One region of the Thermosynechococcus sp. QS41 genome, then DNA from elsewhere that is predicted to be linked to it. Evidence: predicted binding sites of a transcription regulator. Region 1 holds the regulator's gene; the other holds the start of a gene.
What was found. The regulator HrcA, encoded in region 1, represses chaperone genes, less so after heat shock. The targets are predictions, from matches to a motif close to TTAGCACTCNNANNNTNNGAGTGCTAA.
Positions count from the first base shown of each region.

Region 2: a site for HrcA is predicted at 1,793-1,819, ahead of groES (co-chaperone GroES). Genes of this name have one in related genera too.

Region 1 covers NZ_CP134181.1:251,742-267,412, forward strand. The annotation lists gene RHJ80_RS01150 (recombinase family protein) at 1-589, shown strand, start outside; gene hrcA (heat-inducible transcriptional repressor HrcA) at 726-1,784, shown strand; gene carA (glutamine-hydrolyzing carbamoyl-phosphate synthase small subunit) at 1,878-3,026, shown strand; gene RHJ80_RS01165 (carbohydrate ABC transporter permease) at 3,023-3,901, shown strand; gene RHJ80_RS01170 (IMS domain-containing protein) at 3,894-5,921, opposite strand; gene RHJ80_RS01175 (hypothetical protein) at 6,146-6,604, opposite strand; gene RHJ80_RS01180 (hypothetical protein) at 6,630-7,160, opposite strand; gene RHJ80_RS01185 (2OG-Fe(II) oxygenase) at 7,203-7,796, opposite strand; gene lptC (LPS export ABC transporter periplasmic protein LptC) at 7,830-9,059, opposite strand; gene RHJ80_RS01195 (NYN domain-containing protein) at 9,046-9,741, opposite strand; gene metG (methionine--tRNA ligase) at 9,807-11,396, opposite strand; gene RHJ80_RS01205 (hypothetical protein) at 11,410-13,470, opposite strand; gene pxcA (proton extrusion protein PcxA) at 13,537-14,922, shown strand; gene RHJ80_RS01215 (heavy metal-responsive transcriptional regulator) at 14,923-15,339, opposite strand; tRNA gene RHJ80_RS01220 (tRNA-Leu) at 15,463-15,543, shown strand; gene cax (calcium/proton exchanger) at 15,548-15,671, opposite strand, start outside.
Region 2 covers NZ_CP134181.1:918,402-934,072, forward strand. The annotation lists gene RHJ80_RS04335 (MORN repeat-containing protein) at 1-491, opposite strand, end outside; gene RHJ80_RS04340 (carbohydrate ABC transporter permease) at 907-1,731, shown strand; gene groES (co-chaperone GroES) at 1,919-2,230, shown strand; gene groL (chaperonin GroEL) at 2,300-3,937, shown strand; gene uvrA (excinuclease ABC subunit UvrA) at 4,112-6,973, shown strand; gene purU (formyltetrahydrofolate deformylase) at 7,017-7,892, shown strand; gene RHJ80_RS04365 (type ISP restriction/modification enzyme) at 7,900-8,118, opposite strand; partial or broken gene RHJ80_RS04370 (transposase) at 8,151-8,697, opposite strand; partial or broken gene RHJ80_RS04375 (hypothetical protein) at 8,819-9,007, shown strand; gene yidD (membrane protein insertion efficiency factor YidD) at 9,021-9,281, opposite strand; gene cobM (precorrin-4 C(11)-methyltransferase) at 9,318-10,103, opposite strand; gene RHJ80_RS04390 (DJ-1/PfpI family protein) at 10,202-10,801, shown strand; gene RHJ80_RS04395 (hypothetical protein) at 10,814-11,392, shown strand; gene RHJ80_RS04400 (hypothetical protein) at 11,426-13,054, opposite strand; gene RHJ80_RS04405 (ABC transporter ATP-binding protein) at 13,473-15,299, shown strand; gene RHJ80_RS04410 (MFS transporter) at 15,271-15,671, opposite strand, start outside.

The sequences.
Region 1 (15,671 bases):
CAGTGCCAGTGCCCCCCATCCTCTGGCGGGATTGGTGATTTGCCGCCAATGTCAGCAACGCTTTGGCCGGACTCAGGTGCAGCCTTACCGCCAACCGAGCCAATATGCTTATTTGCGTCCCCTGCACTGTCCCCTCTCCCCCAAATGTCGCAGCATTCCCTACGACGCGGCCTTGGCTGCTGTGATTGATCACATTGCTGAGCGCCTGCCGCCCGCGATCGCCCAACTGTCGCTGCCGCCGCCACCGTTGACGGCTCAACTGCAAGCAATTGAAACCCAACTGCACCGCCTTGCCGAACTAGAAGCCCAAGGCCTCTTGGATCCCGAAACCGCTCAACTGCGCCGCTATAAACTGGCTGGGGAACGGGCACAAATTGAGGCACAGCAGGCCCAATTGCCCCCTAGTAATCTTTTGCAACTGGCGGTTACCCTTGGTCAGCCGCAATTTTGGTACCAACTCTCGGCAGCAGAGCAACGGTTCTATCTACGGGAGTTTTTACATGCCATAGCGGTCACCAGCCGCCCGCCACAGCCTTGGTCGATCCATCTGCAATTTATTTGGGAATCCCCCATTGGCAGTACTGCTTAGCCCTTTCTAGCTGAGTTTTTAGTCACAAAAGACCAATCGCCATAGCCGCAAGTTGCAACTCAGAATTGCTGAAATACAAAGGCTAGTTTATAGATAGATAAAAAACACAGATAACAAGTCACAGGTGTAAGGGGTTATGACGATTGAACTCAGCGATCGCCAAAAACAAATTCTTGGCGCCACGATTAACCATTACATTGCCACGGCAGAACCCGTCGGCTCAAAAGCGATCGCCACGGAATACAACCTCAACGTCAGCCCGGCCACGGTGCGCAATACGATGCTGCTCCTCGAAAAAAGTGGCCTGCTTTACCAACCCCACACCTCCGCAGGGCGGGTGCCCTCTGATTCTGGCTATCGCGTCTATGTGGATGAACTGATCCAGCCCATTCCCGATGTGGCTCGCAAAGCCGAGAGTCTCTTGAGTGAGCGGTTTATCTGGGGACAACAACGCCTTGAGGTGATCTTGCGGCAAGCGGCGCAGTTGCTCTCGGATCTCAGTGGTTACATTACCCTGATTACGCTCCCCAATCGTTTGGAGCGGCAGATTCGGGTGATTCAACTGGTCGCCTTGGATTCCCAGCAGGTGATGGTGATTCTTGTGCTCGATACCTACGAAACCCAGTCGGCACTGATCCAATTGGGGCAAGGGGAAGAGGATCCTGAGCTGCGGGAGCGGACTGTACAGGTACTGACTAACTTCCTCAATCATCAGTTGCAGGGGCGATCGCTGGTGGAACTCAGTGCCATTGACTGGCAAAAACTGGATTTGGAGTTTCAGACCTACAGTCAGCAGCTTCAGACCCTACTGCGGCAGTTGAGCGATCGCTACAGCCACCAAGGCACTTCCTTTGTCATCAGTGGTCTTGCCGATGTTCTCCAGCAGCCGGAGTTTTCCCAAGTGGAGCAGGTGCAAATGCTACTGCATCTTCTCGAAGACCAACAGGATCAACTGGCTCCCTTGATCAGTGGCGATAGCCAAGCCCCCTCGCAGGTGCAAATCCGCATTGGCAGTGAAAATACCTTAGCGCCGATGCAGTCCTGTACACTGGTTTATTCCTGCTATTGCTATGGGGACTCCCCCGTGGGCAGTATTGGCATTCTAGGGCCGACGCGGATGCCCTATGCACGGATTATTCCCCTAGTGGCCACAGCGGCAGATTATCTAACCGAACAGGTGAGTCGCCGCAAGTAAGAAAATCAAAACATCCGAGAATTCTTGTGCAGTCAACGGCCGGCTTTATCATGCACAATAAACTATTGGGCTTTCCCAGTTGGAGATATTGAAATGCCGACACCCGCCTTGCTGGTTCTTGCCGATGGTTCAGTCTTTCGCGGTTTTTCCTTTGGGGCACCGGGAACAGCCATTGGCGAAGTGGTCTTTAATACCGGCATGACGGGTTATCAAGAGGTACTCACTGACCCAAGCTATTGTGGTCAAATCGTGACATTCACCTACCCTGAGTTGGGCAATACTGGAACCACGCCCGAAGACGATGAATCCGATCGCCCCCAAGTGCGCGGTGCGGTTGCTCGCCATATCTGTGACATTCCCAGTAACTGGCGATCGCAACAATCCTTACCTGATTACCTCAAAGCCCATCGCATTCCCGCCATTTACGGGATTGACACCCGCGCCCTCACCCGCAAAATTCGTACTGTCGGTGCCATGAATGGCGGCATCTCCACGGAAATCCTTGATCCCGTTGAACTGCTGCAAAAAGTCCTTGCCGCTCCCAGTATGCAGGGACAAAATCTAGCCAAGGTGGTGACCACCCGCACCCCCTATGAATGGACAGAACCGACGCCTCCGGCTTGGGAATTTCGTCCCCAAACAGCCACCGAAGAGCCACCCTTGACAGTTGTGGCCATTGACTTTGGCGTGAAGCGCAACATTCTCCGTCGCTTGGCTAGTTATGGTTGCCGTGTGATTGTTGTGCCGGCGGATACCCCAGCGGAAACGATTCTCAGCTATGACCCCGATGGCATTTTCCTCTCCAATGGCCCCGGCGACCCTGCGGCGGTTCAGGAAGGCATTGAAACCGCACGCAAATTACTGGCGGCTCAGCGTCCCATGTTTGGCATTTGTCTGGGGCATCAGTTGTTGGGACTTTCTTTGGGGGCGGAAACCTTCAAGCTGAAATTTGGTCACCGCGGGTTGAACCAGCCCGCTGGCCTGACCCGGCAAGTGGAAATTACCAGCCAAAACCACGGCTTTGCCATTACTGAAGAATCCCTTGCCCAAACCCCCGTTGAGATTACCCACTTTAACCTCAATGACAAAACCGTTGCCGGTCTGAAGCACCAAACATTGCCGATTTTCTCAGTGCAGTACCACCCTGAGGCCAGCCCCGGTCCCCACGATGCTGATTATCTCTTTGGCGACTTTGTGGCGCAAATGCGTGCCTATCGTCAACAACACCCCCGCAGCCAATGAAAGGGCGATCGCTCACCCCCTATCTCTTTCTTGCCCCGGCCTTGGGGTTACTCACACTGACGGTCTTTTGGCCAGCCCTACAGGCCTTTTTCCTGAGTTTCACCCGCTATGAGATGGATCTCCTGAGTCCGCCTGTGTGGGTGGGATGGGCCAACTTTGCGCAATTGTGGCGCGATGGTGTTTTCTGGAAAACCTTGGCCAATACTTTCCTCTATTTAGTGGTCGTGGTGCCGATTCTGGCGATCGCCCCCCTGCTGTTGGCGATTCTGGTCAATCAACCTCTGCGGGGCATCCACTGGTTTCGTGCTGCCTACTACAGCCCCGTGATTATCTCAATGGTGGTGGCGGGGATTGCTTGGCGCTGGCTCTATGCCCCCAATGGCCTCTTCAATCAACTGGTACAGGGTCTGCATCTGCGGGACACCCCGATTCCTTGGCTGACAAGTCCCCAACTTGCCCTCTTTAGTGTCATGGCCGTCACGATTTGGAAAGGCTTGGGCTACTACATGGTGATCTATCTGGCGGGACTTCAGGGGATTAGTGGTGAACTCTACGAAGCGGCAGCACTCGATGGCAGTGACGGCTGGCGACAGCATTGGGATATTACCCTACCGCTGATGCGTCCCTATATTCTTTTGGTGAGCATTATCTCAGCAATTTCTGCCACGAAGGTCTTTGAAGAGGTCTATGTCATGACCCAAGGGGGGCCCCTCAATAGCTCCAAGACAATTGTTTATTACATCTATGAGAATGCCTTTCAGCGCTTAGAGATCAACTACGCCTGTACGATGGGACTGGTCTTATTCCTATTTATCCTGTCGTTGTCTCTCTTGAATCTCAAGTTTGGCCGACAGGTGGAAATGCCCCTTAGCTAACCACCTGCATGCGTTGAATCAACCATTGATTGCCGCGACGGGTAAAGGTGTAAATGACGCGGTAGGGATCGCTATAGGAAATATCATTGCGTAGGGTTCCCTGTTCATAGAAACGGGCATCCTCATTGACTTCCACCAATACATCCACGCGATCGCTGCCTCGGGGACGGACTTCCTTCACTTCTAGGTTCCGCAGGGTATAGACCCAATGGCTACCCTCGGATTTTAAGCTCTGTGCCCGCGATCGCCAGCGGCTGAGTTCTGGCTCCGCCAAAATCGTTGCTAGTTTGTCCATCTCAAATGCCGTGCCAAGGGCTTGGGCTTTAATTTGCTGCCACGTGCGGAGGCGATCGCGTGCCATCTCCGGCGTTAAGGTGGTGGCTAAGGTCGTTGGTTGTGGCGTTGGGGTTGGCGTTGCCACAGGAGTTGGCGTCGGGGTCACTGGCGGTGGTGGTGGTGGGGCTTCAGCCGTTTTGGCTGGCCAATAGACTTTTGCCAAGGCGCCTAACCCAACAAGAACAACCCCTGCACCCATCCAAAACCAAGTCTGACGTTTTTTGTGGTGACTGGTTGGAGGGCGGCGCCGTTTGCGAGTGGATGCTGGGGGCGTGTCGGTCTCCGTTGCGGTTGAAGAGCGGGTAGCAGCCGCTGCCGAAAAGCCTTGACCCAGCCCAGTATGATACTCCAAGGGCAACGTTTCCGCTGTGAAGGAGACGGGCGGCGGCACGGCCACCGTTGGTCTAATGACTTCGGGGAGGGCAGAGGCAGTGGTGCTGGGCGGTTCAGGGGCAAAGGAGTCGTCACTGAGAGCCTCTAAGTAGGTTTGGATATCGGGATCCGCAAAGTAGGCATCCAAGGCCACCGGCGTTTCCCCCAAATCCCGAAAAGCAGGATAAATTTCTTCCCGTAGCCATTGCTCTGTGTAGTAGTACAGGCCCGGCAGCAGATCGCTGGAGTCATGGGAATGACGGCGGATAAAGGCGAGACTCTGCTGATCTTGAGATTTATCGAGAGCGGCCAAGGCCTCAGCAGGTTGTCCCAACAGCAGTAAACAACTGGCCAGTTCGAGGTAGATGTCTTGATTGGGGGAGAGTCGCTCTAGTAAATTCTTGGCACGGCGAATATAGCTCGGCTGAAGTTCCTGTACGCCCCGTGCCACCAGCGCATGCACTGCCAGATAGGTCGCTACTGCTGAGGGACGGCGGGATTCTCGTTCAAAGAGTTCCTGTTGCTCTGCTACGGTGAGATGGCTGCGCAGTTGCAAAATAAATTTGAGAAAATCCTCAACCCCTAGGCCAGAGTGATCATCATGACGACCTTCAATGCCCCCGCGATCGCTGAGCATCTCCCGCAGCAATAAAATACCCCGCTGCCGATTCACACTATCGGATAGAGGCAGTGCCAGTAACTCCAGAATGCGGTAGGGACGCAGCCGATGCAGTTCCGTCTGCAACTGCTCCTGGAGGTCGGGAAACAGGTTCGCCCGCTGAAGTACCTCTAGACCGGCTTCGAGGCGAGAGGCGGCTGCTTGGTAGGACTGCCGCTGCCATTCCTCGCGTCCCAATTCCAAATAGGCCAAAGCCACAGTCAGCGTAATGTCAGCAACGGCGGCAGAGGAAGTATAGGGGCGGTTGAGATCAAAAGCATCCTCCTTTAGGAATTGTTCTCCCAGTTTGACCACTTGGGAGTAGTTCCCCAGTTCATAGAGCAGGAGGAGCGCCCCCGAAAATTGCTGATCACTAATTTCAAGGTGGGGAGCGGTGGCATCGGGATCCAACTGGGCAATCAAATCATTGGGGTCAACGGCACAGCAGTGGCGATCGTAGGCATGGCGCTGCTCAGGTTCTCGCAAAACCGCATAGGCTTGCTCAATGAGTTCACGACGGGTGGCAACGGTGGTGGGGGAGTGTTGATGGGTGGGCAGTTGCAACAGCCGATCCTGAAACGCTTGCTCGATTTGCTCCGGCGTTGCCTGAATTGGCACACCCAGCACTTGGTAATAGTCGAGGGGAATGCGCACCTGAACCCAAACCTCTAGAGATAAACCAGTCCATCAACCGCAACACGTGCCTTGATTTAGGAAGAACAGGGAACCCCTCCAAAAATGGCTAAGGGTTTAGAAATGACACCAGAACCCTTTGGGAATAACCCTACAGAGGATTCCCAGAAAAAAGGGAGCATCAAACATTCTAGGATATCACAATTTTTGCCCCTCAGTGCGAGTTTGCGCAGAGATTGGCTGGCTTAGCCGCGCACTTTTGCTGTAAAGCCAGAGGCCTTAAATTGCTCCAACTGCAAAGGTGTTGGTTGGTCGTAGGGCACGCTAATGCGAATTTCAAAATCGCTAATGCCGGGTGGAATCACATCAATTGCCCCAACCCGTGTGCGGTTTTGCAACACTGGATTGCCATTGGCATCGTAGATGCGGCCAAAGACATCGGCATCCACCACTGTTTTGCCGGATTTATTCTCTGCTTTGCCAGTAATCAGGTAGCAGTTGGCCTTGAGGGTCGTGCCCCCGGGTGTGACTGAACCTTCACCAATTTCTGGCGGGCATTCGTGGTAACTGAGGTCAAAGAGCCGCACTTGAATAGCGGCGATCGCCGGCAGCGGGGCGATACTTGACCAGCACAGGACACTCAGGAGCAAACACACCACTCCTCGACGCAGATATGCCACAAACCGATTCGCACTCATGGTCATCGCTCAGCACTTCAACACGCCCCTATTATCCCACAGTGGTCAAAATCCACAGATCAACCGCTCCCAATAGCAGCGTAAAGACGGCCAAAATACCGTACATCCAAGGCTGAGCAAGGGGCTTAATCACCTCTGTGGGCAATCCCGTATGAGCTTCAATGGCACGCATCATTTGGGCAAACCCCGCCACTCGCATCGGCAGAAGATACCCCTGACCTGTGGCAGTGACTAGATAATAGACCAAGCCCCCTTGGCTGGTACTGCGGGGCTGAAGCCCTTGAATCTCTGACCAAGCCAGTTGCCACTGCCGCCGCAGGAAGGGGGGCACCCAACCGGGATAGGTGAGGCAAATCCCTTGCGCGTCCAGTTCTACCCGCTGACTCAGTGCCCCCCAGAGCAAAATGCCCCCACAGGCGATCGCCCCCCAAAGCAGCAGGGGTGAAACAGGCGCCGCCGTCTGTGCCGCCAAAAAGGGGAGAGGAAGTGTGAGTGCGCCATAGAGGGCAATGAGCGTTCCAGAAATCAGGGGCGAGGTTTTGAAGCGCAGAGGTTCAGTCATGGTTGTTGCTGAGTTATTGCCTCAAGGGTTCATGATCATCCATCAATAGAATAGCCAAGTGGCAAAGGCATATTTAGTCCCCTGCACCACGGGCAAAGCCGCATGGGGATGGGTGTAGTAGGCAGGGAAAACAACAACATCCCCCGTCCGTGGGGTGACCTTCACCCCTTGGCGATCGAAATAGGTTTCTCCCCCCTGAAAGTCCTCGTTGAGATAGCCCACTAAACTCACATCCCGTGTTGGGATACCTTGCGCCAGTTCCATTTGCCGACTGGCCAGCAGCAGGTTGTCCACATGGCGGCGATAGCCCTCGCCCACGCGATAGCGCAGGATCGAGAAGTTCTCAATTTCAGGAAAGCGAATGCCATAGTGCTGGTAGAGAACAATCTGAATCGTTTGTGTGGCTTGAAGCAGAATCTGCCGCATTGTCGCCTGTTGGGGATCTTGGGGATCAAAGCGGAGCAAACTGCCGCCGCGCACTGAGCGATCGACCGTCCCCATGAGAATTTGTGCATCCTCAAACCCCACCTTCTCAGCCGTAGCAATCACCTGCTGACACTGGTGAGCCGGAATCAAACGCTGAAAAAGGAGAATCTCACCCCCCAAGTCAAGAATTTGCAATGGTGCAGCACTCATAGGGCAAAGATTGTTGCTATCTCTACCATCGGTTTAGGGGAGGCGTAGTTGCAGCGGTACTTCACTTTGGACATTGCCACTGACAATCACCTCTTGGCGATCGAGCCACCCCTTTGCCCGCTGTCCCTGAATTTGAATGCGGGGATTGCGCTGGCGGTAAAAGACGCCCCCTTGGGCTTCCACTTCCTGTTGAGGAATCCGCCAAATCAGTTGAGCCGTGCGCAGGTGGGCATTGGGGCGCTGAATTTCCACTTGACCGCTGGCTTCCACCCGCTCTTGGGGAATCCACCAATTGAGGCGTTGGGCACGCAGTTGTGCCTGTTGAGGTTGGCTATTGATCTGGGCATTGTCAAAGATGGCGCGGTTTTCAGCCATCAGGAAGACACCACGATTGGCCTGCCCTTGAATGCCTTGAGTGGAGGACTGCACCCGCACCGGGCGATCGCTCACCAATTGCTGCTGCGGAATCAACCAGCGTACCGTTTCTCCTTCAACCCGTAGGGCAGGGTTGGGAAGCTGCACTTGAACACCCCCCTCAAGGGTAACTACCTGATCGCTAATCGACCAGATGGCCCTTTGGGCTTGCAGCCGCTGCCCTTGGCGATCGCCCGCCACACCGCGGACGGTGACCCCCCCTTGACCAATCACCCCTGCCAACAGTCGATTGGGTTGCTGCTGCCACACTAGACTCTCCGTACTGAGTCGCAAATCCTTGGCCTCCTTGGCTGACGAGGTCACCTGAACGGCATTGAGGGCACGCAGTTCTTGGCGTTGGCTATCGGCTTCGAGGCGCTTAGCAGTAACAGTGACTTGGGGATAGCGGGCTTGCAAGTTTTTCTGGGCAATGAGAACGCCGCGATCGCCCTGCCAGACCAATTGATCGGCCACAATCGTCCCCTTTTGCTGGAGATCAGTGACGGTGGTGCGGCCTTCAATCCAGAGTTGTCCATCCCGCTGCCGCACATTGACTGCCTTAGCTTGCACCTTGTAAGCAGTTTTGCCCTCTGCCTTTAATTCCCCCGTCAGGTTTTGAATCTCCAATTGCTGGCGATCGTCATCGCGATAGCGCGCTCCCGCCGCTTGTAATAACCAGAGAAGTTCACCTTTGGCATTGGTTTGCCGTAGGGTCAGATTTTGCAGCTTGACATCCCCCGTGATTTCTGGTTCTGGTGAGGGTTCCTCGCCCACCCATTGATCCACCCAGCCGCAGCCTGTCAAGGCCAGTACAAGGCAAAGGGGGAGGAGGGGTCTAGGCAGAGGCATTGTTGTCTAGGTTCTCTAGGGTCTCGGGTGACTTATTGGGCGCAGCTTCATCTTTCCCTTCGGCGGTATCTTGCTCCCAATGGGGAGTCACAATGGGGGGCGGCGTCAGGCTACCCGTGACGGGGCGATAGGTATAGGTTGGGCGGGGTGCTTTTTGGATTTCTTCGCGGATGCTTTCGAGATCAATGTAGCGATCGGCAACGTTAATCAGGCTATCGCTCGTCATCGATCGCAAGCTCACCACCTCGACCCGTGCCCCCCGATAACTCACAGCATCCACCGCATAGGCCAAATCCCCATCGCCGCTAACCAAGATGGCCGTATCATAGCAGCCCACCAGTGCCATCATATCGACGGCAATTTCCACATCAAGGTTGGCCTTTTTCGAGCCATCCGGCAGCTGCACCAGTTCCTTGGAGACGACACGGTAGCCATTGCGGCGCATCCACAGCAAAAACCCCTGCTGTTTTTCATTGGTGGGGTCAACCCCTGTATAGAAGAAGGAGCGAAAGAGACGGGAACCTTGGGTCAAGTAGCAGAGGAGTTTTGAATAGTCAATTTCAATGCCCAGTTGCAGTGCTGCATAGAAGAGGTTGGAGCCATCAATAAAAATGGCAACGCGCCCGCGATTTTGTAACACCTGTTCTGGCGTGTAAATAGCTGAAGACGAAGATGTAACCATGTAGAAATCATCTCAAAAAAAGTGTGTTATCGAAATATGAAGTCATACCTCTAGCGTATCGCGCGTCAAGGGGAATCAGCGACAGTTGCAGGCAGCGACAGTTTTTGGAAAATCGGCTCTGGATTGGCCAGAGGTTGTGACGCAGGTAAAACACCCCACTGGGCTTGGCGATCGCCCAAAAGGTCGGGGTCAACTGATCCGTTAAATTTAATACTATAGCCCAACTGCCCATAGATAGCCTCACTCAGTTGGGGGATAATCGGGGCAAGGACATAGGCCACAAGGCGCACTGACTCCAATACACAGTAGAGAATCTCCGCCACCGCTTGCGTTTCCCCAGCCTTATAGCGTTTCCACGGTGCCTCTTCATCAAGGAACTTATTCCCCGCCCGTGCCAGCGTCAGTGCCTGTTGACACACCTCATGGAAGGCCAGTTGCCGATACCCTTGGCCATAGGTTTGGCAGAGGTGCTCCGCCAGTTGCCGCAGGGGATGCTCGCGCGGAATCGCTGACCCTTGGACATTGGGTACTTTCCCATCGGTATATTTCCAAGCCATTTTCAGCGTGCGATTGAGCAAATTGCCCAGATCATTGGCCAGATCCGCATTGAGGATATTGACAAAGCGGGTCTCGCTAAAGTCACCATCGCGGCCAAACTCCACCTCTTTCATGAAGTAGTAACGCACGGCATCGGCACCGTATTGCGCCACCAAGGCAAAGGGATCAAGGGTATTCCCCAGACTTTTGCCCATTTTTTGACCATCCTTGGTGAGAAAGCCATGGACAAAGATCTGCTCTGGCAGTGGCAAACCCGCCGACATTAACATTGCCGGCCAAGAAATGGCATGGAAGCGAAGAATATCCTTGCCAATAATGTGCAGATCAATCGGCCACCAAGTTTTGAGGGCATTGGCTAAGGTTGGCTCATCTTCTGGTTCCAAGAGGGCAGTGACATAGCCCAAGAGGGCATCAAACCAGACATAGAGGGTCTGATCTGGATCCGTGGGCACGGGAAACCCCCATGCCAGATTCACCCGCGAAATGGAAAAGTCCTGCAGCCCCCGCTCAATAAAACTCAGCACCTCATTGCGACGGCTAGGGGGCTGGACAAAGTCAGGATGTTCAGCGTAGTAGTCCAAGAGCGCCGGCTGATACTTCGAGAGGCGGAAAAAATAGTTGCGCTCATCTCGCCATTCCACCGTCCGATTCACGTGGATCGGGCAGCGCCGACCCTCAAGCAGTTCGCGTTCCTCCTTGAATTCTTCGCACTCGACACAGTACCAACCCTGCTGCTGACCGAGGTAAATGTCGCCGTTGTCCCATACCCGCTGAAAAAACTCGTTGACAATGGCGTGGTGGCGAGGACTGGTGGTGCGGCTAAAGCGATCGTAGTGGATATTCAATTGTTGCCACAGGGCTTGAAAACCAGCGGCAATCTCATCGCAGTGGGCTTGGGGACTGAGACCCCGCTGTTGGGCGGTGCGCTCAATTTTTTGGCCATGCTCATCGGTACCGGTAATGAACCGCACCTGATAGCCCTGCAAACGATAGAAGCGAGCAAGCACATCGGCAGCAATGGTTGTGTAGGCACTGCCAATGTGGGGAAGGGCATTGACGTAGTACAGGGGGGTAGTGAGTGAAAAGTGCGGTGACAAGCAGTGTTTCTCCCTAGGAGGACGAGCAAATCGCGTTATTTATCATAGTGCCATCGGTAACAGCTTGGAGGCGATCGCCCACCGCCAGATCCACCCAAGGACTCAGGGGGCCTTCTTGCTCACTGCCATTGGCAGCCAAGTCACTGTGGCAAAGGAATAGGCGATCGCTCACCCGTGAACATAGATCCACCAGTAAATGCTCCAGACGTTCTGACTCCAATTGCCACACCCGTGCACTGGGACTCGCCGCCCCCTGCCGCAAAAAGATCGGCGCCTGCCAAAGACATTGCAAGCCGCCATCCTGCCAACGCGGACTGCCGACATCTAACCAAAAATGCCAGCGATGAGCCAGTTGGGCACTGCGATATTGAAATGTGGTTGCTAGTAAGACCCCTTGGGGCTGCCGCAGGGGTGGAGCGGGATCAGCGGTTACAATTCCCCGCCGCAGTAGGGCGATCCATTCCCGTAGTCGCTCAGCCGTTGGCGTAGCTCGGTGTTCTGGGAGGTGATCATAAATTTGCCAGTAGGCGGCTGTGCCCTCAAGGAGCGATCGCAGGGGAGCCAATTCACTGGCTGTCAGGTTGTGTGGCCAGAGATAGCGTTGAATCGCCGCCTCTAGGAGATACACAGGCATTTGGCTAGGATCTAGTGTGCTCAGCCAATGACGCAAGTTCTCATAGGCGTCCGTGGCACGATGACCAAAGCGATCCCAATGGCTGTACTGGGTTGTACTCAGCAGTTCGGCTTTCTCCAGACCCGGCTGAAAACAATAGCAAGAGAGCAAGCCTGCCCGCACAGGATCAATCGCTCGCGGCAGCAAAACCGTTAACATCTCCGCAACCGCCGTTGCCTCTGGGATCATTCCCGTTCGCGGATAAACAAACAGCAACAGCGTCAAAAGGGCACGCACAAAGGGGGATTGAATCAGAGGGCGCTGCTCATTCCAGATCACCAAGGGAATGTCGCGTTTTTTTAACTCAGTGCTAAAGACATGGCGGGCAACGCTATCTAAACCGGGGGCAAGGATGGCGATCTCGTTTGGTTGCACCATCCCTTGATGAATGGCGGTGGCGATCGTTGCAACCACTTCCTGCAACAGTTGCATCCGCGAAGTGGTCTGAATAGCCGCGATGTTTTCGGGCAGCGTAGCTTGGGGCGTAGTGAGGCGTTCTTGAATCTCAGTTTGGAGAGGGGTGTTGCCAAAAATCGTTTCGGCAGGGCAGGGTTGCTCAATGACGGTGGCTTGGTTTTTCAGGCTGAGAAACGCATCGGGATCAGCTCCCAGACCGAGACGGACAGCGCCAATGGGTTGGTGAGTCAGGACAATCTTGATCCCCTGTTGGTTGAAGCGGGCGATCAAATCCGCCATCACCGCTGGATAGTTGTGGGTGTTGTCAGCCAAAAGACACTGAAACCGTTGCCCCAAGGAGGCTTGGTATCGAGGATGGTCAAGGAGAACTCGGCCAAATAAATCCGTGGTAATGCCGTAGGTGAGAAGGCTGTGGGCAGTACACCAACTTTGCCACTGTTTCAGGGCAGTGACGATCGCCCCCACGGTTTCTGAAGGCATCTCAAGCTGATGATCCCAAATGAGTTGGGGTAGATCATCGAGGCTGAGGCGGGCAAAGGCAGCCAATTGAAAAATATCAAGCAGATGGCGAGTGGCGCGATCGCGATTTTCACTGAGGACAGCAAACGTCTGGTTGGCAAGCCAAGGCTGCCACAACCGCTGTGCCCACACCAACTCCGTTTCTGGTTTCAGACGCAAAGGGGGATGCGGATCGACGGCCTTCGTCTGCACCAGAAGCGGCCAAAAAAGTTCCACCTCATCCTGCATGAAGCCCACTGGCGTGGTGATGTAAGGTCTGTAGCCACTGCCCAACTGTGACTCAATTTCCCGTTGGATGGCTTGGCGGCCTTCTACGCTATCCGTCAAAAAGAGGAGCGATCGCTCACGGGGAATCACGGACTTGTCCTGCCCGACCCACTGGGCAAATTCCCTTACCAGTGCACAGGTCTTGCCACTGCGACTACCGCCACTGATCCACTGCAACACCGCCAACAAAGCCCGCAAAGCCAATTTGCTACGATTCTATCTATCCTATCGATTTATTGCTGCTGCGGTAAGAGAACAATAGCAATGTCCAGCAACCCCTTTATTCGCCTCAGAGACTGGATCAAGCGTGCAGAGCAGTGGTATCGCACAACTCCGAACCGCGCCCTACAGGAAGCCTATGAAGCCGCTCTGAAAATTCGCGCCATCGAACTGGAACACTTTGACGGTCAACCGATTAGTCTCCTCAATCTACCCGTGGGAGAAGTCTCTAGCTACTTCGAGACAGAGCTAAAACAACTGCTAAAAACCATTCGTATGCGGATGATGGAGTTTCGCGCCAGCCGTCAAATTTTGCCCCTTGCTCCCCCCCAAAGCCCCCCCACTCCTGTCAACGATAGTGTCAATGGTGCAACGGCAACCTATACGGTGACGGCTACCGTCAGTAGCACGACCGAGGAACCCAGCGTTTATGAAAAGCTGCGGGTGATTGATGCCACCCTCAACCGCTATAAACGGCAGCGTGAAAAGGAACTCAATGCCCTTGCCCGTCCCAGCCTCAGTCGCCAAGATCCCCAACAACGCCAGCAGGCGGCTGCCCTCGACAAAATTGAGGATGATTCCCTTTATCTTTCCGAATATATCAGTGATGATCTCACCGATGATTCCAAGCTGGACAGCAGCAGCTTTATTCCGCGCTCGATTTTGCGCACCGCCGATCGCTTTCGCCGTGAACTCAATTCTGATGAAACCACCGAAGCTGAAGTCGTTCGTGATTTTCGCACCTCAAAGCTGCGCACCCGTCTGGCGGTTCGTTTTATGCTCTTGCTGGTGATTTTGCCCCTGTTGACCCAGCAAATTTCCAAGGCACTCATTGTCAGCCCCCTCGTCAACCACTTTAAGGCGGTGGGGCAAATTGAACGCATCATTAACTCCCAACTGGAGGACAACATTCTCGATGAACTGGCTCGCTTTGAAAATAAAATTCGCTTTGAAAGTCTGGTGAGCAATGTTCCTGTTTCTGCAGAGGAAATTCAAGCCCGCATCCGCGAGAAGGCGATCGAGCTATCCACGGAATACCAAAAGCAACTGATTGAACCCCTGAAAAACATCCTTTCCGATGCCTTGGGGTTTACCGTCTTTCTGGTGCTGGTTTTCACAGGTCAGCGGCAACTGGCCATTGTCAAGGTCTTTTTGGATGAAGTGGTTTATGGCCTCAGTGACAGTGCCAAAGCCTTTATCATTATCCTATTTACGGATGTCTTTGTCGGATACCACTCCCCCCACGGCTGGGAAGTGTTGGTGAACAATACCCTCGAGCACTTTGGCTTTCCGCGCAATGAGGACTTTATCAACATGTTTATTGCCACCTTTCCGGTGATGCTCGATACGGTATTTAAGTATTGGATTTTCCGCTATCTCAACCAGATTTCCCCTTCGGCAGTGGCCACCTACAAGAATATGAACGAGTAGTTAGGAGCACACCACTGGCTGGAGAATGGGACAGATCCTGCCCTCTTGGAGTTGCGCGGGCGATCGCCAGCCGGAGAGGAGGCCTTGCAATTCCTGTTTAAGAATCTGCAACTGCTGAATTTGTGCCTCAATGGCCGCCAATTTTTCCTCTAACTTTTCCTTGATGTGATCACAGGGAATCTCACCGCGATCGTATACCTCAAGCAAGGCTTTGATGTCGCTCAGGGTGAGGCCAAGGGACTGGGCACGTTTGATAAAACTTAGGCGAGCAAAAACATCCTCAGCAAAGAGGCGATAGCCCCCACTGGTTCTGCCAACAGTTCGCAACAGCCCCAATTCCTCGTAATAGCGAATGGTCTTGACGGGCAGGCCACTACTGTGGGCAACGGTACCAATCAAGTAGGCAGCTGCATTCATGGCAGTTCTCCCAAGATCAGCAAGACAGCGATTTTAGAGAAGGGCACTTTAATTTTCTGCCATCGAGAGGCCAGATCACCACTTTCAGAAATTCAGCCATCTGCGCTATAATCATAAAGCTACGCGGATGTGGCGGAATTGGTATACGCGCACGTTTGAGGGGCGTGTGGCTTTGCCTTGCGAGTTCGAGTCTCGCCATCCGCATTGTTTATGGGTGAATAAAGAAGGCGATCGCCAGCACGAGGTAAGTCATTATCAGCAGGACGCCCTCTAGCCAATTGCTGCGCCCATCACTACTAATGGAGTTAGTGATCGCGACAGCAGCCACAACT
Region 2 (15,671 bases), 670 kb from region 1:
GTTCCATGATACTTGCCCGCTAGAAACTGCCCCTCATAGCGGGTACCGTCGGGAAAGGTGAGCACCCCCTCCCCATGGTATTGACCATTGAGAAACGTGCCCTCGTAGCGTTGACCATTGGCCAGTTGGAGAGTGCCCTTGCCATTGAAGATGCCATCCACAAACCCCCCTTCGTAGCGTCCCCCATCGGCATAGGTGAGCACCCCCTGACCGTGGTAGCGGCCATTGCGAAATTCCCCTTCATAGCGGTTGCCATTGGCCATTGTGAGGATACCTTGGCCATTAAAGCGACCATTGAGCAATTCCCCTTTGTAGGTGCTGCCGTCGGGAAGTGTCATGGTAACATCCCCGGTGACACGCCGCCCTTCATAGACGGCAATTTGGGCAGTTACAGGAGCTAAGTGCAGGGTTGCACATCCTAAACCAACAAGGCAAGAACTCATCACCCAGCGGTAAATAACAGCAGGATTTGGGTTGTACAGATGAGTCATTACTGGACACTCCACAAGGGTGGACAATTGCAACTTCTCTAACTGGCACAGCTTGTCTCCTATGCAAACTTGGGGAGGAAACTCAAAGCTTTGTCTTGGAATCGGTCTCTGTGCCTGCAGCACCTTGAATAAGCAAGTCCTCAGGAGGGTGGTCAAACACTGTCTTGCGAGACGCAAAGGGTGGTATAGTGCTCCCTTGATAGCGTCTTGAGCAAAATCTTGATTGCAAGGATGTCCTCAAGCGCCCTCCCAACCCCCTGAGTGGGGCAGATCAATCTCTATGAAAGGGGGAAGGAGAATGTACCTCACTGGCAGTTAAAGCAGGGATGAGGGAGAATTGGACATGCAGCTCTCAAGAGGCTGGCTTTCCGAAGGGCGCAGGGTTTTGTTTGGGGAGCGGAAGGTTGTGGATGGGCTGAAACGGCTCTTGGGCAGGGGTCACTCCTTGGGGTTGACCCTAGTATTGACATTGGGGGCGTTGCTGGTTCTCAGCCCCCTACTGGTGGTGCTCTGTACGTCGGGCTGGCCACCGGGAACCCTACCTACCCAATTGTTGCCACCCCAAGGCTGGACATGGCAGAGCTATCAGGCAGCATGGCAGCAGGGACACTTTATCTTGGCCTTTGCCAACTCAACGTTTGTGGCTTTAGCGGTAACGGCGCTCCAGTTGGTGACCTCAGCCCTAGCGGGTTACGCCCTTGCGCGACTTTCGTTTCCGGGGCAACAGACGATTTTGCTGCTGATGCTGGCAACCCTAGTGATCCCATTTCAACTTTTGGTGATCCCAATTTTCCTCATCCTCAAGGCGGGTCATCTGATCAATACCTATGGCGCCTTGATCTTGCCGACGGCGGCCAATGGCTTTGGCGTCTTTTTGATGCGGCAGTTTTTTCTCACATTGCCCGTTGCCCTTGAGGAGGCAGCCCTCTTGGATGGGGCAAATCGCTGGCAAGTCCTCTGGCATATTCTCTTGCCCCTGAGCCGACCGGCCTTGGTCACACTCTTTATCTTTACCTTTATTGGGGAGTGGAATGACCTCTTTAAGCCCTTGGTCTTTACCACTAAGCCAGAACTGATCACAGTGCAGCTTTCCTTGGCCAGTTTTCAGGAGCAGTTCACCAATGATTGGCCGTTGATGATGGCGGCGGCGGTGATTGCCACTGTGCCGGTGATGATTTTGTTTATTTTGGGTCAGCGGCAACTGATTCGCGGCATTGCCACGACGGGACTAAAGAGCTAAAGTTCCGTTCGGAAAACCGTACTGCAACAGGAGTTGCGATCGCCAACCGTCTCTCGCTACATTAGCACTCGAAGGGTGAGAGTGCTAAACAACTGCAAGTGATGCTCTTGCCCCCCAAAAACTGCGCGATGAGCCGTGCAGTGAGTGCTATCAATCCATACTCTTACAATTGGGAGAACAGTACGCTATGGCAGCCGTATCTCTAAGCGTTTCAACTGTGAAGCCGTTGGGCGATCGCATTTTTGTCAAAGTCAGCGAAAGTGAAGAACGTACCGCAGGGGGCATCCTCCTGCCCGACAACGCCCGTGAAAAACCCCAAGTGGGCGAAGTGACCGCCGTCGGTCCTGGCAAACTCACTGAAGACGGCAAGCGTCAGCCCATGGATGTGAAAGTGGGGGACAAAGTGCTGTACTCCAAATATGCCGGTACTGAAGTGAAACTGGCGGGCGAAGACTACGTTCTCCTCTCGGAAAAAGACATCTTGGCCATTGTTGGCTAAGTCGCTGACACTCCTTACATTTCTGTGCGATTTTTCATCACTGTTGAACGATTGAGGTAGGAAACACCTATGGCGAAGCGCATTATCTACAACGAAAATGCTCGTCGTGCCCTCGAAAAAGGGATGGACATCTTGGCTGAATCCGTGGCCGTGACCCTTGGTCCTAAAGGACGGAACGTAGTTCTGGAGAAAAAATTTGGCGCTCCCCAAATTGTCAACGACGGGGTGACGATCGCCAAAGAAATTGAACTGGAAGATCACATTGAAAATACCGGTGTGGCGCTGATCCGCCAAGCCGCCTCGAAAACCAATGATGCTGCCGGTGACGGTACGACTACGGCAACGGTTCTTGCCCATGCCATGGTGAAAGAGGGGCTGCGCAACGTGGCTGCCGGTGCTAACCCCATTGCCCTGAAACGCGGGATTGACAAAGCCACCCACTTCCTTGTGGAAAAAATTGCTGAACATGCCCGTCCGGTGGAAGATTCCAAAGCCATTGCCCAAGTGGCAGCGATCTCTGCCGGTAACGATGAAGAAGTGGGTCGGATGATTGCCGATGCCATGGACAAAGTGGGCAAAGAAGGCGTGATCTCCCTCGAAGAAGGCAAATCCATGACCACCGAACTCGAGGTCACTGAGGGGATGCGCTTTGACAAGGGCTACATCTCCCCCTACTTTGCCACCGACACCGAGCGCATGGAAGCGGTGCTTGATGAACCCTTCGTGCTGATCACCGACAAGAAAATCACCTTAGTGCAAGATCTGGTGCCGATCCTCGAACAAGTGGCTCGCGCCGGTAAACCGCTGGTGATCATTGCTGAAGACATCGAGAAAGAAGCCTTGGCGACCCTCGTGGTCAACCGTCTGCGCGGTGTCTTGAATGTGGCTGCGGTGAAAGCTCCCGGCTTTGGCGATCGCCGTAAAGCAATGCTCGAAGATATTGCCGTCCTCACAGCGGGTCAAGTGATCACCGAAGATGCCGGTCTGAAGCTGGAAAATACGAAGCTGGATATGCTCGGTAAAGCTCGCCGCATCACCATCACCAAAGATCACACCACGATTGTGGCCGAAGGCAATGAAAAAGCCGTCAAAGCTCGCTGCGAGCAAATCCGTCGCCAAATCGAAGAAACCGACTCCAGCTATGACAAAGAAAAACTGCAGGAGCGGTTGGCCAAACTGGCCGGTGGTGTGGCCGTGATTAAAGTCGGTGCTGCCACTGAAACCGAAATGAAAGATCGCAAACTCCGTCTGGAAGATGCGATTAACGCCACCAAAGCCGCTGTTGAAGAGGGGATTGTCCCCGGCGGTGGTACCACCTTGGTGCACTTGGCGCCTGAGTTGAGCAACTGGGCGGCTGAGCACCTGACGGGTGAAGAACTGATTGGTGCCAACATTGTTGAGCGTGCCCTTAGCGCTCCCCTGCGTCGCATCGCTGAAAACGCGGGTCAAAACGGTGCCATCATTGTCGAACGGGTGAAAGAAAAACCCTTCGATGTGGGTTATGATGCTGCCAAAGATGAATATGTCAACATGTTCGATGCTGGTATCGTTGACCCTGCCAAAGTCACCCGCTCGGCTCTGCAAAATGCGGCCTCTATTGCCGGTATGGTGCTGACCACCGAGTGCATCATCGTTGACAAACCCGAACCCAAGGACAACAATCCTGCGGGTGCCAGTGCCGGCATGGGCGGTGACTTCGACTACTAAGCCCAACCCGTCGGTGAATCCTTCAGACTCACTGGGTTCACCGCAAGTAACCTAAGTCACACTCACAGCGGGGAAACCACACCCCGCTTTTTTATTGCGTGGCGCCAAACGGGTCTGGCCGCGTTGCTATAATAACGCTCAATGTAACGTTTTTTAACATTCGCAGTTTGCAGCATGGGCGATCCAGTGCCTACGGGTGAAATTCGGGTTCGGGGTGCACGGCAGCATAATCTGAAAAACATTGACCTCGATCTGCCCCGCGATCGCCTGATTGTGATGACAGGGGTTTCTGGTTCCGGTAAGTCCTCTCTGGCCTTTGACACGATTTTTGCTGAAGGGCAACGCCGCTATGTGGAGTCCCTGAGTGCCTATGCACGGCAATTCCTCGGTCAGTTGGATAAGCCGGATGTGGATGCCATTGAGGGGCTGAGTCCAGCGATTTCCATTGATCAAAAGTCCACTTCCCACAATCCTCGCTCGACGGTGGGCACGGTGACGGAAATCTATGATTACCTGCGGCTGCTCTATGGCCGTGCGGGTGAACCCCATTGCCCCCATTGCGATCGCTCGATTCGCCCCCAAACCATTGATGAAATGGTGGATCAGGTGATGCAGTTGCCCCCTCAGACGCGCTTTCAAGTTCTAGCTCCTATTGTCAAGGGGAAAAAGGGCACGCATAAAAAACTGCTGTCGAGTCTTGCTAGTGAAGGCTTTGTGCGGGTTCGCATTAATGGCGAGGTGCGCGACCTCAGTGATGCCATTGAACTGGATAAAAACCATGCCCACACGATTGAAATTGTTGTCGATCGCCTTGTGCTGAAGCCGGGGATTGAGGAACGCTTAGCGGACTCGCTGCGAACTGCCTTGCACCATGCCAATGGTACGGCAATGGTCAGTGTGGTACCCCGCGAGGGTGAGGCTGAGGGTCAAACGCTCCTATTTTCCGAAAATTTTGCCTGTCCGGAGCATGGGGCAGTGATGGATGAGCTATCGCCGCGGCTCTTTTCCTTTAACTCCCCCTACGGTGCCTGTCCAGAGTGTCATGGCTTGGGCTATTTGCGCAAATTTAGCCCGGAGTTGATTGTCCCCAATCCTGAACTACCGGTCTATCTGGCGATCGCCCCCTGGGCCGAGAAAGAACACGACTACTACCTTGCTCTCCTCTGTGGCATTGCTGAGGCCTTTGGCTTTGACATCAATACACCGTGGTACCGCCTCACGGAGTTGCAACGGGAAATTATCCTCTACGGCACCGATACCCCAATTCTGGTTCCTGCCGATTCCCGCTATCGCAAACGGGACTACTACCGCCAATTTCAAGGGGTGATCCCAATTCTAGAGCGGCAGTACCGCGAGACCACCTCCGAAGCCTACAAGCAAAAATTGGAAGAGTACCAAGTCAATCAAACCTGCCCCGCCTGTGGTGGTCAACGCCTAAAACCCGCCGCCCTAGCAGTGCGCTTGGGGCAATATCGCCTCACGGATCTCACCAGTGTCTCGATTCGCGAGTGTTTAGCACGGCTGCGATCGCTCCAACTGAGTGCCCGCCAACAGCAGATTGCGGAGCTGGCTCTGCGGGAAGTGACCGCGCGATTACAGTTTCTCGTGGATGTGGGGCTAGATTACCTGACGCTGGATCGCAGTGCGGCCACCCTCTCTGGTGGTGAAGCCCAACGCATTCGCTTGGCCACTCAAATTGGCTCTGGCCTGACGGGAGTGCTCTATGTCCTCGATGAACCCAGTATTGGCTTGCATCAGCGGGATAATGATCGCCTCCTGCAAACACTGTTTCGCCTGCGGGACTTGGGGAATACGCTGATTGTGGTCGAACACGATGAGGACACGATCCGCGCTGCCGATCACATTGTTGATATTGGCCCAGGGGCGGGGATCTACGGCGGCCAGATTGTGGCTCAAGGCAGCCTAGAGGCGATTCTCAATCATCCCGACTCCCTGACGGGGGCTTATCTGTCGGGGCGCAAGCGCATTGAAACTCCCAGCGATCGCCGGCCGGGGAATGGTCAATCCCTGATTCTCAAACAGGTATCTCGCAATAATCTCAAGAACATCACCGTAGAAATTCCCCTCGGTAAGCTGGTGTGTCTGACGGGGGTATCGGGGTCGGGGAAATCCACCCTCATGCACGAAGTCCTCTATCCTGCCCTGCAGCACCATCTTGGTCACAGTGTGCCGCTCCCCAAGGGACTTGGCGAGATTGAAGGCTTAAATGCCATTGACAAGGTGATTGTCATTGACCAGTCTCCCATTGGTCGTACCCCCCGCTCGAACCCTGCCACCTACATTGGGGTGTTTGATGTTATCCGTGAGGTCTTTAGCCAAACCGTGGAGGCCAAGGCACGGGGCTATAAACCAGGGCAATTTTCCTTCAATATCAAGGGCGGACGCTGTGAAGCCTGCGCTGGCCAAGGGGTCAATGTGATTGAGATGAACTTTTTGCCCGATGTCTATGTGCAGTGTGAAGTGTGCAAGGGGGCACGCTACAATCGCGATACCCTGCAAGTGAAGTACAAAGGCTGCTCGATCGCCGACGTTTTGGATATGACCGCCGAGACGGCACTGGCCTTTTTTGAAAATATCCCCAAGGCAGTGAGCAAGCTGCAAACCCTCGTGGATGTGGGCTTGGGCTATCTCAAACTAGGGCAAACGGCACCGACCCTCTCTGGGGGCGAAGCCCAACGCCTCAAATTGGCGGCTGAACTGTCGCGGCGTGCCACGGGCAAAACGCTCTACTTGATTGATGAACCCACCACCGGTCTGTCCTTCTACGATGTGCATAAACTCCTCGATGTATTGCAGCGTCTCGTGGACAAAGGCAACTCGATTTTGGTGATTGAGCACAATCTGGATGTGATTCGCTGTGCCGATTGGATTATTGACCTTGGACCAGAGGGGGGCGATCGCGGCGGAGAGGTGGTTGCCGTCGGCACCCCTGAAGCGGTGGCACTGGTGCCCCAATCCTACACAGGGCAGTACCTCGCCAAGGTGTTAAATCGCGCCGCCAGTCCTCAGCAGTAGTAGAATACAGGTTGCTCTGCCTTGCTTTATTCCCTTTATTCCTATGTCCATGCCCACCATGACCCTCTGCATTTCCTGTCCTGATCAGCGGGGGTTAGTGGCCAAGTTGGCGCAGTTTGTCTATCGCTACAACGGTAACATTGTTCATGCTGATCACCACACGGATGCTGTCGCGGGCATTTTTCTCTCCCGCCTCGAGTGGGAACTAGAGGACTTTGAAATCCCCCGCGATCAGATTGCTGCCACATTTATCAACTATGCACAGCGGGAAAAAGTCTTTGCCAGTTGGCAAGGGGTGCGCTGGCAGTTGCGGGCGTCGGATATTCCCTATCGCTTGGCCATTTGGGTGAGCCGCCAAGATCATTGCCTGTGGGATTTGCTGCTGCGGCAGCGAGCGGGGGATCTCTTTGCGGAAATTCCCCTGATTATCAGTAACCATGAGCATTTACGTCCCATTGCCGAACAGTTTGGCATTGACTTTCACTATATCCCCGTGACACCAGAGACCAAGCCCCTTGCCGAAGCCAAGCAGCTGCAACTGCTCAAGGACTACAACATCGATCTGGTGGTGCTGGCCAAGTATATGCAGGTACTCAGTCCAGAATTTATTGAGGCCTTTCCCCAAGTGATCAACATTCACCATTCATTTTTGCCTGCCTTTGCGGGGGCGAATCCTTACCACCGTGCCTATGAGCGGGGGGTAAAAATCATTGGTGCCACGGCCCACTATGCTACAGCGGATTTGGATGAAGGACCGATTATTGAGCAGGCAGTTGTGCACATTAGCCATCGCGATACGGTGGCAGATCTGATTCGCAAGGGCAAGGATTTAGAACGGGTGGTCTTGGCACGGGCAGTACGGCTGCATTTGCAAAATCGGATTCTGGTGTATGGCAATCGCACGGCAGTCTTTGCCTAGGCGCTAATCAGGGGGCAGTTGCCTTTTTGCTGAGGAGCTTGAACTTTGGAAGCTGTTGGACAATCTGGAGCGTTTCGACGCTCACTCGCACCACGCGCTTCAGTAAGTCAATAATGTAGCGGGGATCTGCTGACCAGTCGTTGGGGTCATTGCGAATTTGGCTGTCTTTATCCACAGTGACTTGATAGCGATCCATCACCCACTCGATGGCAGGCTTGCCATTCACCACATATAGCTATTCCAATAAAAAATGAGATATCATCCAGCACAATACTTGCGAATCACTTCATCAATCGAACTGTTTGACCCTGCATACATCCGCGCTCGCTTCAGCGCACTGAAGTCGTGCTCAATCACATTCAAATCAGGAGAGTATTTCGGTAAAAATAACACCTCGTGACCCGCCGCTTTCACCACTGCCTGAATCGCCCCTTTTGGATGAATCGGTGCATTATCCATCATCAACAACGACGGTCTCTTTAACGCCGGCAAACAGTACTGACTCAGCCAGCTCACAAACCCTACCGCATTCAAGTATCCGCAAAACAGCATTGGGGCGATGAAGTCTTTCTGGTGTCTATACCGTCCTGCGACTCAACTCTCTCTTTTCTGACGCTTCCCCGCTCGCTCTCCATCAATCGGGATGGGCAGCAACATCGGCTGCTAAGGCCGCCCAATCCAGTTTCCAAGGACGACGGGGGACAACCGTGGGCGCTAAGTCCTCTCGCTTCAGCCAGCGATGGATAGTGGCGCGACTGACCTGGAAGATTTGAGTTGCTTCACTGATTTTGCCACCTTGCTGGATATAGGAGACAACCCGCTCTCGTCAGTCCAAGCTATAGCTCATATTCTTGAGTAAGATTCATGACGCTTTGAGTATAGCCTATGCCTCTTGAAAATATCTCACTCCCTTTCGAAATAGCTATAAATCTTCAATTGACAAGGCAGGGATGTATATCTTTGATCGCAAGGTGAATTTTTATGCACGTCACCCCCAACGCCAAATTGACCGTAAAATCGTGATTTCGCCAATGGTAGATGATCGGGCACGACCGGTTGCCGCAGCATTGGGAATAGAAATTTATCGCTATGCCGATGCCGTAGAGGGTCGATAGGCTCTCCCGGACACTAACAAGGGGAAGAGGGGGGCACAGAGTCATCGTGGGGATCGGGTACAGGGTCATAGCCGCCGGCGGCAAAGGGATGGCAGCGCAAAATACGACGAATAGCTAAATAGGTTCCCTTGACTGCTCCAAATCGGGCGATCGCCTCAATCGCATAGACAGAACAAGTGGGCCTATAGCGACAGGTGGGCAAAAATAAGGGCGAAATCCAATGCTGATAAGCGCGAATCAAAAAGATCAGTGCTTTGCTTAGCCAGTTGTCCACAGCCTTTGCCTACAAGGTATCCCAATTATACGCAGGTTAATGGGGGCGAAATAGATGGTGATGTTCTGGACTATAGAGGCAGGAGCGCAATGAGCCATGGCCTTGATGTTGTACTGCCAGTGCTGGACTGATCAGGTAAAGGGTGGTGCGCGTCAAGCGCTGCTGCTGACTAAACGCCGCCATTTCAGCCAAGGGAACCAGCCACAACTGCTCATCGGGCCATCCCAAGCGGTAGCCCACAGCAACTGGGGTTTCGGGTGGATAGTGCTGAAGCAAATCTCGCTGGGCACGGTGGACACAATTCGCACTCAGGTAGAGGCAAAGGCTGGCTTTGTGGGCGGCTAGACTGGCCAATTCTTCTGTTGGTGGGACGCGTGTACGGCCACTGGCACGGGTGAGGATAATTGTCTGTACCAATTCGGGTAGGGTGAGTTCGGCATTGAGGCGGGCGGCGGCCAATTGATAGGCACTGATGCCGGGGACAACTTCAACGGTAATGCCTGCTTCGGTGAGGCGGGCAATCTGCTCGTGAATGGCACTGTAGAGGCTCGGATCTCCCGATTGCAACCGTACCACTTTTTTACCCGCTTGGACTGCTTCAACCATCAGCGGAATCATTTCTTCAAGAGTCATTGCGGCTGTGGGAATACAGGTGGCACTCGGCGGTGCAAACTGCAAAATCCCCGTCGGCACAAGAGAATCGGCATAGAAAATCACATCGGCCTCTTGGATCAGCCGTTGTCCCTTGAGGGTGAGTAATTCTGGATCACCGGGGCCAGCACCCACAAAGTAAACCCCAGCCGAGGTCTGTCTTTTTAGCACTACACTGCACCTGATTATTCCCCTTACTAAGATTAACTTTTGCCGGTAACACAAGTTATGTCAGGATCAAGACAGGTCAGTTTAAGAGGCAGCGAATCATGAGCGGCAAACGGATTCTCATGCTTGTGGGTGACTATGTGGAAGATTACGAAGTGATGGTGCCGTTCCAAGCCCTCCAAATGGTGGGTCATACCGTGCATGCTGTCTGCCCTGATAAAGTCGCTGGGGACATTGTTCGCACGGCAGTTCACGATTTTGAGGGGGATCAAACCTATAGTGAAAAGCGGGGACATAACTTTACCCTCAATGCCACTTTTGCAGAGATTGACCCCGTTACCTACGATGCACTAGTGGTGCCGGGGGGTCGTGCCCCAGAGTATTTGCGCCTCAATCCACGGGTCCTAGAAATCACCAAGCACTTCGGCGAGACCCAAAAACCGATTGCAGCCATTTGTCACGGCCTCCAACTGTTGGCGGCAGCAGGCGTTATTGCGGGCAAAACCTGTACGGCCTATCCGGCCTGTGGCCCTGAGGTCGTGAGTGCTGGGGGTAACTTTACCAGTGTGGCAGTGGATGCAGTCGTAGTGGATGGCAATCTGGTCACGGCGCCCGCTTGGCCTGCCCATCCCCAGTGGTTGGCGGCATTTTTAGAGATTTTGGGAACAACGATTAGCCACCAACCCTTGGCAGCAGTGTAGGATCACCGTGGCATGGCGATCGCCCTCAGCCAAATTGCCCAATATCTCCAACGGCACCAACTGAACTATCGGTTGAATGCGGCCAACCACCAAATTATTACGGGCGTCAACGGTGATCACCTTGAGCGATTTATCGTCGTCATTGAGCTAGATGAGGGAGGCGAGTTTTTTAAGCTTTATGCCCCCAATCTTTTGCCGGGGATTAAAACCCACCAGTTTCGTGATGCCATTTTGCAAACGCTACTGTGCATTTCGTGGCAGACAAAAATGTTGCAGTGGGAGTACGACCCCAATGAGGGTGAAGTGCGTGCCATGATTGAATTCCCCATTGAGGACAGCACCCTCACCGAACGGCAATTTTTTCGCTGCTTGGGGGCACTCGTGGAAATCGTTGACAATACAGTGCCGCGACTGCGAGAGTTGGTTGAACACGAGCCTCCGCCGCTCGACGCGGATCTGGCCATGGGCGAACGCCTATTGCTGACGATTCAGGAAGAAGCACCGGGGCTATTGGATCTCATTGCCCAAGCTCTTGAAGCCCGTCGCCAACGGGGTCGGGTCAGTTTGAATTTAGAGAATTTAGACACCTAAGTCAGACATCTAGAGTTCTGTTTAGATTCAGATTCAAGACGAGGGGGGTGCAGGGGGCGTTTGCCGCGCGTAGAAGCGGCCATTCTTCATTTCAATCAACCCTTGACACTTTTCACAACTAAAGCGCCACAGCTTACCGACCGGAACTTTCAGCGGGTGATGACAATGGGGACACTCGCCACTCCATACCTCCTCATCCCCAAGCATCCACATACTGCCCACGACCATCGGCAGACCGATGATGGTTCCTAATCCCGTGGCACAAAAGCCCAGACCCATGACTATGCCGGCAAGACCTGCCACCTTTGATTGATGATCGCGGGGGACTTTTTCAATGGTGGGAATGGTGTAAATCTCGGATTCAGAGGGGGGCTGGGGGGGTTCTGTGGCGGTTTCAGGGGGTGGTGGGGGTTCTTGTGTCTTATCTGCCTGAACCGGTGGCTCAGGCTCGGCCTCTAACCAAGGATCCCGTAGGGGAGGATAGTTGGCGGCTTCTTGGTGTTGGGGAAGGGCAGAAGATTCTGAAGGAACTGGGGGTGCAGTGGGCAACATGTCTGAGACTGCCCAAGGATCCTCAACAACAGAGGCAGCGTCTGGGGCGATCGCCCCCTCAGGCGAGGATTCAGCTTCAGCCGTCATCTCAGCAGTCATGGCGGGCTGGGGGTCGATCTCCGCCTCTAAGGCTTCTAGGGCGGCAATATCCTCAGTCGTCGGTTCAGGGAAGTCGTATGCTTCAAGGGTCGGTTGCTCTAGGGTAGCTTCAGAGAGTTCGGGTGCTGGTTCAGGGATCTCAGCAATACTGTCTTGGGCTTCTGGTGTTGCAATGCTCTCTTCTATGGACTCAGAAGCTTCTGGAGGTGGTTCAGCAGCGACTTCGAGGACTGGCAATTCCCATTCCCCTGAGAACCCCCCAACGGTACTGGCTTCAATGTGTTCTTCTTGCAGCGAGGGCGACTCAGATGGAGATTCTTCACGGTCAGTATTGGGTTCTGGTGAGGGTGGGTTGGGGTCAAAGGCGGCAGCTAAATCTGCCAAACTAATGTCCTCATCAGGATCGATTTCTGGAATCTCATCTAGGAAACGCTCTTGCGGCTCACTGATGGGTTCTGCCCCTGTTCCATTCTCAGTGACTTGCTCTAGGGGAGGAGCTACATCCCCATATTCAGGTGTGCTCTCTACTGGAATCGGGTGTTCCTTCTCTTCGGGCGATCGCGCCACAGCATCCTGACTTTCAGGTGTGGCAGGTACCTCGGAGGTCATAAAAGCAGACATTAAATCCAGCAGCGTGGGTTCAGGGGAGGGTGGCTCAGTCGCTGCCGTTTCGGTGCCCCATGGATCCTCGACCACGTCTCGATGGGGTTGGGTGGGTGGCAGGACTTGGAGCTGAAAATGACTTTCCCAGAGAGGGACGCCCAACACCCGTGACTCAATGAAAACCCGTTGAATCTCTGGCAAGTGCAATTTTTCTAAGGCAGTGCGGATCAAGGTTACGGCTGCCCCCTGATTGAGTATTTTTTCTGAATGCAGCGTGATCATTAACTCCTCGGCCTGACGTACCACAGTGGCCTTTACCCGCTTTGGCAGGAGGACAGCATTCAGCAGCGTACCAATGGCACGGGGGTCGCCCTGCCGCGCAATATCCAGCAAACGGGAATCACTCATAAACCGATCAATAGAATGGAACGGGGTGCCGCTAGTTCTAGCCTACTGCGATTTCAAAAGAGTGATAGGGAGCGGGTGGCGATCGCTTGACTATCCTACGTATCAACGACCAAGCTAACCTACACCCTAAGTTTAGAGCGGTTGAGAAGCTTGGAAAAAATCCCTTCGGCATCAAGGACATCCATACCATTTTCTGAAGCGGCGGCTACAGGATCCTTGATTTGTGCGTTACCCTTTCGGCGTAACTTACCTTTTCGGGGATTTCAGTGGGGCTATGCGGGGGATTAATAGCCCGAACTACCTTTAGTGTAGCTAAGGGATGGCCAGATGACAACTCCCTAAAGCGTGTAAATTGTTACAAACAATTACAAGCACCCACTAGACTGGGAAAAAGGATGTTCACAAATTTCAGCAGGGCATGACAGCGGCAACACGCTCCACGGATTGGCAACTTTTGCAACGACTGATTCCTTACCTCAAGCCCTATCGCTGGGGACTGGTGGGAAGTGGCTTGCTCTTGATTCCCTTGGCGGCAGCAGCAGCATTACAACCGATCATCATTGGTCAGGCGATCGCCTTCCTCAAAGGCGAAGAAAGTACCTATAGCTTTTTGAAACCTTTGACCCTGACCCAAGGGATTGATCTACTGAGCATTGCACTGCTGATTACCGTGGTGCTGCGCTTTGGGGTGCAGGCGGTGCAGGGGTACTGGATTCAAAAAATTGGCCAAAACATTACTGCCGATATTCGCCATGACTTATTTGACCACGTGCTCCGGTTATCGTCGCGCTTTTTTGACCGCACCCCCGTCGGTAAGCTCATTACCCGCTTGACCAGTGATGTGGATGCTCTGGGGGATGTGTTTGCCACTGGCGCCGTGGGGGTTCTCAGCGATGTCTTCTCAATGCTGGTGGTCATCCTGACAATGTTTTTCATTGACCGCCTCCTAGCAACGCTGCTGCTGGCCTTGGTACTGCCGATCACTGCCCTGATTATCTATTTTCAACATCGCTACCGCGTGGCCAACTACAAATCCCGCGAGGAGCTGTCGCTACTGAATGCCGATCTTCAGGAAAACATCGTTGGCATTACCGTGGTGCAACTGTTTCGCCGTGAGGCCTTTAATAGCCAACTGTTTCGGCGGCGCAATCAACGCTACATCAAAGAGGTGGATCGGACGATTTTCTACGATTCGGCAGTATCAGCAACGTTGGAGTGGATTGCCTTTGTGGCGATCGCGGGGGTTCTCTGGCTGGGCGGTGCCTTGGTGGAGCAGCGCACGATTGACTTTGGCACTTTGGCCACGTTTATTCTCTTTTCCCAGCGCGTTTTTGATCCGCTGCGGCAGTTGGCGGAGAAATTTACCACGGTGCAAGCGGGCTTAACCGCCATTGAGCGCATCCATGATCTGCTCTCAGAACCGATTGAAATTCAGGATCCCGATCGCACCTTTTTGCGTTTGCCCAAGCCAGAAAATACAGCCGCTGCCGTTGAGTTTCGCGATGTCTGGCTGGCCTACAAAGACGATGACTATGTCCTCAAGCAACTTTCCTTTCAGATCCATGCTGGCGAAAAGGTGGCGATTGTTGGTCCTACGGGTGCAGGTAAAAGTTCAATTATTCGCTTGCTTTGTCGCCTCTATGATCCAACGCGCGGTGAAGTCCTTGTTAGTGGTCGCAATGTCCGCGACTTTACCCAAGCAGAACTGCGGCAGCACATTGGCGTGATTTTGCAGGATAGCTTTCTCTTTTCAGGGGATGTGAAAAGCAACATTGCCCTCGGTGACAACTACACCCTTGCCGAAATTCAGCGGGTGGCCGCCGAAATGAACATTGCCGACTTCATTGAGCAGTTGCCCCAAGGCTATGACACTCCCCTGCGGCAGCGGGGCACGAATCTATCAGCGGGGCAGCGACAACTTTTAGCCTTTGCGCGGGTAGCGATTCGCAATCCAGAAATCCTTGTCCTTGATGAGGCAACCGCCAATTTGGATGTGGGTACAGAGGTAATGATTCAGGAGGCCTTGAACCGCCTGTTGGTGAATCGAACCGCCATTATGATTGCCCACCGCCTCGCCACGATTCGCCATGTGGATCGCATTTTTGTGCTCAAACGGGGACAACTGGTGGAGCAGGGCACCCACAGTGAACTCTTGGCCCGCAATGGGGTGTATGCCCATCTCTACCGGTTGCAAGCACTCGCTGAAGAAGCAGCCCCTAAGCAGGATGCCTCGCCCCTTGCCTAATCCACAATAACAGTGGCAGCCCTAGCAGTTGTAGCCCTACCGACACCAATACTAACAGCCCCAAGGAGCGATCGTAGAGCACTCCCATGAGGAAACTGCCGAGAAACCACGCTAAGCCATAACCAGTGCTAAAGATGCCATAGGCTGACCCCCGCCGCTCTGGGGGGACGAGGTTGGCGACGATCGCCCGCACAATGGATTCTTGGGCACCCATGCCAATACCCCACAGCACCATGCCCCAAATCACCGCAGAACTGAGGAAGACCAAGGGAGCAAAGCCTACCGACAGCACAACCGCAAGGATCAAGGCCATGATGCCAATGCGATCCAGTAAGTACCCAAAGAGCAGCGCAGCCACGGCATCAACCCCCA